Regions from separate parts of the Burkholderia sp. GW821-FHT14F03 genome, predicted to be linked through region 2. Evidence: riboswitches for the same ligand, from Rfam matches in the RefSeq annotation. Region 2 holds a riboswitch; the other holds the start of a gene.
The links. A riboswitch is a leader RNA that binds a small molecule or an ion and turns the genes downstream of it on or off. The one in region 2 is predicted to bind thiamine pyrophosphate.

Region 1: linked by a shared signal. The riboswitch ahead of AC1RQF_RS21980 (FAD-dependent oxidoreductase) and the one ahead of thiC (phosphomethylpyrimidine synthase ThiC) in region 2 are both predicted to bind thiamine pyrophosphate.

Annotation. Positions count from the first base shown of each region.
Region 1 covers NZ_JBXAPG010000033.1:54,819-58,222, forward strand. Annotated here, with positions in the region: gene AC1RQF_RS21975 (ABC transporter ATP-binding protein/permease) at 1-1,084, opposite strand, end outside; TPP riboswitch at 1,325-1,448, shown strand; gene AC1RQF_RS21980 (FAD-dependent oxidoreductase) at 1,632-2,765, shown strand; gene thiS (sulfur carrier protein ThiS) at 2,800-2,997, shown strand; gene AC1RQF_RS21990 (thiazole synthase) at 3,031-3,404, shown strand, end outside.
Region 2 covers NZ_JBXAPG010000041.1:920-4,323, reverse strand. Annotated here, with positions in the region: gene thiC (phosphomethylpyrimidine synthase ThiC) at 1-1,906, opposite strand, end outside; TPP riboswitch at 2,065-2,183, opposite strand; gene AC1RQF_RS24740 (pentapeptide MXKDX repeat protein) at 2,342-2,620, shown strand; partial or broken gene AC1RQF_RS24735 (cytochrome b/b6 domain-containing protein) at 2,776-3,360, shown strand; gene AC1RQF_RS24730 (molybdopterin-dependent oxidoreductase) at 3,375-3,404, shown strand, end outside.

The DNA of each region.
Region 1 (3,404 bases), on a different contig from region 2:
GCGACGCATGCGCGACGCGCTTGAATTCGCGCAGACGGTTGACGGTCGCGCGCCATTCGACGAGCGTGCCGTAGCTGTTGATGAACCACGAGAACGATTCGCTGACGGTGTCGAACGCGGCGCGGATCTGCATCAGCACGCCGAACGAGAACGCGCCCGCGAAGTAGCGCGGCGCGGCGACCACGATCGGGAAGATGATCGCGATCTGGCCGTAGAAGCTGAGCACGAACGAGAGCCGCTTGGTGTAGCGCATGATGCGCCACCAGTTGTCCTTGATGTGCGCGAACACGCCGTTGACGTTGTCGCGCTCCCTGCGCTCGCCGTCGTAGAACGCGATCTGCTCGGCGTTCTCGCGGATCCGGATCAGGCCGAAGCGGAAGTCGGCCTCGACCCGCTGCTGCTGGTAGTTGAGCGGCACGAGCTGGTGGCCGAACCAGTGCGTCATCAGCGAGCCGAATATGGCGTACAGCGCGGCGGCCCACACCATGTAGCCGGGGATCATGACCGGCGAGCCGCCGAGCGTGATGGTGAGCGCGCCCGCGAGCGACCAGAGGATCGTCACGAACGACACGAGCGTGACGACCGTCGACAGCAGGTCGAGGGTCAGCGCGAGCGTGGTGGTGGCGAACGACGCGAGATCGTCGCTGATCCGCTGGTCGGGGTTGTCGGCGAGGCGGTCGCGTTCGATCCGGTAGAACGCGCGCGCGCCGAGCCATTCCTCCAGGAAGCGCTCGGTGAGCCACTGCCGCCAGCGGAAGCCGAGCATCTGCCGCAGGTAGCGGCCGTAGACGAACAGGATGATGTACGCGAATGCGAGCCCGCTGAACACGAGCAGCAGGTGCGGGAAGTCGTGGACGTCCTTCGATTCCAGCGCGTTGTAGAACTGCGCGTTCCACTTGTTGAGCTTGACGTTGATCGCGACCATCAGCAGGTTGATCGCGATGATCGTGATGAACAGCGTCCAGGCGATCTTCCATTCGGACGAGACCCAGTAGGGCTTGATGAGCCGCCACGCCGACACGTCGCGCGCGGACGCGGCGGGATCGTGCGGATCGGGGCGGGCGGAGGGGGGCGATTGGCTCATGGGCGTCCTGATGAGTGGACCGGATACCGCGCCGCGCGCGGCGCGCCTGAAAACAGTGCCGCATGGCGGCGGGCGTGCGCCGATTGTGTGGGGCGCGGCTTAAACGGCCCTTAACGCGCGGGCCGGGCGCGACCGGACCCGGCCCGATCATCGGGCATTGTGCCAGCGCGGCGGGGCGTCGGGCGATTTTGCCGCAGGCGCCGGTTTGCGGCCGTTTCCGCTTTTATGGTCTAATGACCGCCGACGAAACAGGGGTGCTTTGCACGCCAGCCGCCCGGCGACGGGCGTGGCGCGACGAGGCTGAGAGAGACCCTTCGCACCCGATCCGGGTAATACCGGCGCGGGAAGTTTCCGATCCCGCCGGGCCGCGCTGGCCGTCATTCCCGTTTCGCCAGCGCCTCGCACGCCCGGCCGGCCCTGGCTGCCGGTTTCGTCCTTTTGGGTGCGCGCGCCGCGTGTTGCGGAAGGATTCGATGACCGTTCATTCTTCATTTGTATGTTTCCCGTGGTCCTGCTGTCGCGCTGCTGCGCGGGCGGGGGGGCGCTCATGACGCCGCTCGGATCGCAAGCCGATTTCGCGGTGCTGGGCGGCGGCCTGGTCGGTCGGCTGGTCGCATGGCGGCTGGCGGGCGAGGGCCATCGCGTCGTGCTCGTCGAGCGCGGCGACGCGGCCGGGTCGGGCGCGGCCGCCTGGGTGGCCGCCGCGATGCTCGCGCCGCTCGCCGAGGCGGCGAGCGCGGAACTGCTGATCACCGAACTGGGCGCCGCGTCGCTCGAGCGCTGGCCCGCGTGGCTCGCCGAACTGCCGGAGCCGGTGTTCTTCCAGCGCAACGGCACGCTCGTGGTCTGGCATCACGCGGATCGCGCCGAGGCGCCGCTGTTCGAGCGCCGGGTGCGCGCGAACGCGCCGGCGGCGCTGGTCGACGGCGGCTTCGTGCCGCTTGCCGGCGCGCAGGTCGACGCGGCCGAGCCCGCGCTCGGCGGTCGCTTCGCGCGCGGCCTGCTGCTGCCGCGCGAGGGCCAGCTCGACAACCGCCAGACCTTGCATGCATTCGCGGCCGGCCTGGCCGAGCGCGGCGTCGAGACGCACTGGAATACCGTGGTCGATCTCGCGACCGCGCCGGCGGCGCGCGTCACGATCGATTGCCGCGGGCTGGGCGCGAAGCAGGTGTTCCCGACGCTGCGCGGGATCCGCGGCGAGGTGGCGCGCGTGCACGCGCCGGGTATCGGCCTGAGCCGTCCGGTGCGGCTGCTGCATCCGCGCTACCCGCTCTACATCGCGCCGAAGGAGCATGACCTGTACGTGATCGGCGCGACCGAGGTGGAGGGCGAGGACATGTCGCCCGTCAGCGTGCGCTCGGCGCTCGAACTGCTGAGCGCCGCGTTTTCCGTGCATCCGGCCTTCGGCGAGGCGCGCATACTCGAACTCAACGCGCAATGCCGGCCGACGCTGCCCGACCACCGACCGGCGCTGGTCTGGGACGGCGGCGCGCGGCTGGCCGTCAACGGCCTGTACCGCCACGGCTTCATGATCGCGCCGGAGGTGGCGGATCAGGCGGCGCGTTTCGCGCGCGCGCTGCTCGAACGCCGGGTGACGGATGCCGATACGTTTGCCGCCTGGCGCGCCGACGCCCGCTGGCCGGCGCTGCTGCAACTGGGCGAGGTGCGCGAGCCCGCGTGAGCGCCGCGCCGAACCGATACCGACTTTTCGCATGATGGACATCCAGATCAATCAACAGATGCTGACCCTGCCCGACGGCGCGACGGTCGCCGACGCCCTCGCCGCGTACGGCGCGACGCCGCCGTTCGCGGTGGCCCTGAACGGCGCGTTCGTCGCGCGCACCCAGCACGCGGCGCGTGCGCTCGCCGGCGGCGACCGGCTCGATGTCGTGCATCCGGTGGCGGGCGGCTGACGCCGCCGCTTCCGGCCCAACCAGGATTCTTCGATGACGTCCCTTCCTTCCGCCGACGCGCTCACGCTGTACGGCGAAACCTTCGCGAGCCGCGTGCTGATCGGCACGTCGCGCTATCCGTCCCTGCAGTCGCTGTCCGACTCGATCGCGGCGTCGCGGCCGGGCATGGTGACGGTCGCGCTGCGCCGCCAGATGAACGCGGGCGCCGGCGAGACCGGCTTCTTCGAACTGCTCAAGCGCCACGCGGTGCCGCTGTTGCCGAACACGGCCGGCTGCCAGACGGTCGCGGAGGCGGTCGCCACCGCGCAGATGGCGCGCGAGGTGTTCGAGACCGACTGGATCAAGCTCGAACTGATTGGCGACGACTACACGCTGCAGCCGGACCCGGTCGGGCTGATCGAGGCCGC
Region 2 (3,404 bases):
CGCTCTTCACGAACTCGACCGCCTTCACTTCCATCCCCTTCTTCAGCGCATCGGTTTCGGACATGCCTTGCTGCGCGGCGAATTCGCGCACGTCCTGCGTGATCTTCATCGAGCAGAAGTGCGGGCCGCACATCGAGCAGAAGTGCGCGACCTTCGCCGAATCCTTCGGCAGCGTCTCGTCGTGGAATTCGCGCGCCTTGTCCGGATCGAGGCCGATGTTGAACTGGTCTTCCCAGCGGAACTCGAAGCGCGCCTTCGACAGCGCGTTGTCGCGCACCTGCGCGCCCGGATGGCCCTTGGCCAGGTCGGCCGCGTGCGCGGCGAGCTTGTACGTGATGATCCCTTCCTTCACGTCGTCCTTGTTCGGCAGCCCCAGGTGCTCCTTCGGCGTCACATAGCACAGCATCGCGGTGCCGAACCAGCCGATCATCGCCGCGCCGATGCCCGACGTGATGTGGTCGTAGCCCGGCGCGATGTCGGTCGTGAGCGGCCCGAGCGTGTAGAACGGCGCTTCCTTGCACCACTCGAGCTGCAGATCCATGTTTTCCTTGATCAGCTGCATCGGCACGTGGCCCGGGCCTTCGATCATCACCTGCACGTCGTGCTTCCACGCGATCTGGGTCAGCTCGCCGAGCGTCTTCAGCTCGCCGAGCTGCGCTTCGTCGTTCGCGTCGTAGATCGAGCCGGGGCGCAGGCCGTCGCCGAGCGAGAAGCTCACGTCGTAGGCCTTCATGATTTCGCAGATCTCTTCGAAGTGCTCGTACAGGAAGCTTTCCTTGTGGTGCGCGAGGCACCACTTGGCCATGATCGAGCCGCCGCGCGACACGATGCCCGTCATGCGGTTCGCGGTCAGCGGCACGTATTGCAGGCGCACGCCCGCGTGGATCGTGAAGTAGTCGACGCCTTGCTCGGCCTGCTCGATCAGCGTGTCGCGGAAGATTTCCCAGGTCAGGTCCTCGGCCTTGCCGTTGACCTTTTCCAGCGCCTGGTAGATCGGCACCGTGCCGATCGGCACCGGGCTGTTGCGGATGATCCATTCACGGGTTTCGTGGATATGCTTGCCGGTCGACAGGTCCATCACCGTGTCGCCGCCCCAGCGGATCGCCCAGGTCATCTTGTCGACTTCCTCGCCGATCGACGACGTCACGGCCGAGTTGCCGATGTTCGCGTTGATCTTCACGAGGAAGTTGCGGCCGATGATCATCGGCTCCGATTCCGGGTGGTTGATGTTCGCCGGGATGATCGCGCGGCCGCGCGCGATTTCGTCGCGCACGAACTCCGGCGTGATCTCGGCGGGCGCGCCCGTGCCGTAGGCGGCGGCGCCGAACGCCTGGCCCGGATGCTGGCGGCCCATCATCGCGGCGAGCTTCGCGCCGTTCGGGCCGCTTGCCTTCAGGTTTTCCAGGTACTCGGCGCGGCGCTGGTTCTCGCGGATCGCGATGTATTCCATTTCCGGCGTGATGATGCCCTGGCGCGCGTAGTGCATCTGGGTGACGTTCTTGCCCGCCTTGGCGCGGCGCGGGTTGCGGTGCAGGCCCGGGAAGCGCAGCTCGGCCGTCTTCGGGTCCTGCGCGCGTTCGAGGCCGTATTCGCTCGTGAGGCCGTCGAGCGCCTCGGTGTCGCCGCGCGACTCGATCCAGCCCTGGCGCAGCGCGGGCAGGCCCGAGCGGATGTCGATCTTGGCGTCCGGATCGGTGTAGGGGCCGGAGGTGTCGTACACATAGATCGGCGGGTTCTTCTCGCCGCCGAAGCCGGTCGGGGTGTCGGCCTGGGTGATCTCGCGCATCGGCACGCGGATGTCCGGCTGCGAGCCCGCCACGTAGATCTTGCGCGAGTTCGGCAGCGGGGCAATGGCGGCGGCGTCGACGCGCGCATCGGCGGAAAGGAACTTGGGGTTGGCGTTCATGCGATCTCCTGTGTCGATCCGATCGAGCGCTGGGCGCTGGCTCGGGTGCAGGACCCGGGCCGGCGCTTCAGTACTTGCCCGGATCCCATGCAAAGCGAATGTGGGGCGCTAAGCAGGAGACGAGACTCGCGACGCGACGGGATTCATCTGAAGAACGACGGTGAAACCCGGACGCTTCCCTGCGCTGGCATTATCCAGATCAGGTTCAAAGGGTATTTCTCACCCGCCGCGCACCAAATGTCTGATCTGGCGCAAGGCAGGACCCCCGCGTTAGCAAGCGCACAAGATACACCGGGTCGGCGGCGGTTTCAACCGGGGACAGATCTTAAGTGCGGCGGCGGGGTGCGGCCGCGAAAATAATTTCATGGGCGGCTGTCAGATCGCGCGGTGTGCGCCGACCAATCGACTCCTCTAACAAGATGACGGAGTCATCCCATGAAACATTCCCTGTTGGCCGCCTGCCTCGCCGCGTTCGCGTTCTCTGCCGCAGGCGTCGCCCATGCGCAGAACGATGCGATGTCGAACGGCGCGATGGCGAAGGACGCCATGGCGAAAGACGCGATGTCCAAGGACGGCATGAAGAAAGACGCGATGTCCAAGGACGGTATGAAGAAAGACGCGATGTCGAAGGACGGTATGAAGAAGGATGCGATGTCGAAGGACGGCATGAAGAAGCCGATGAAGGACGACAAGATGAGCCCGATGTCGAACTGAGCGCCCGCGCGCTCCCCGCTTGGCCTTGGCCGTCCGCGCCCCCGCGCGGGCGGCGCTTTTTCGGGCCGGGGCGCGCGGGGCCGCCGTGACAGCCAGGAGGTCACGCGATGCATGTTTCCCATTCCCCCATGCGGCCGCCCGCGGCGCGCCGCGAACGCGTCGTCCACCCGGTCTGGGTGCGGGTCTGCCACTGGCTGAACGCGCTGGCGGCCGTCACGATGGTGCTGTCCGGCTGGCGCATCTACGACGCCTCGCCGATCTACGCCGGCTTCACGTTTCCGCACGGGCTCACGCTCGGCGGCTGGCTCGGCGGCGCGCTGCAATGGCATTTCGCCGCGATGTGGCTGCTGTTCCTCAACGGGCTCGGCGATCTCGCGCTGGGCGTCGCGACGGGACGCCTGCGCCGCAAGTTCTGGCCGCTGTCGCCGCGCGCCGTGCTGCGCGACGCGTGGGCCGCGCTGCGCGGACGGCTGTCGCACGACGATCTGTCGGTTTACAACGCGGTGCAGCGCGCCGCCTATGTCGCCGCGCTCGCGGATCTCACGCTGCTCGTGTTGTCCGGGCTCGTGATCTGGAAGTCGGTGCAGTTTCCGCTGCTGCGCGAGGCATTCGGCGGTTATGACCGCGCGCGCGTCGTGCATTTCTGGGCGATGGCGTTTCTCGTCGCGTTTTTCGTCGTGCACGTCGCGATGGCGCTGCTGGTGCCGCGCTCGCTCCTCGCGATGCTGCGCGGCCGTTGAAAGGAGTTCCGATCATGTCCATCCAGGACGACCCACCCGCGCGC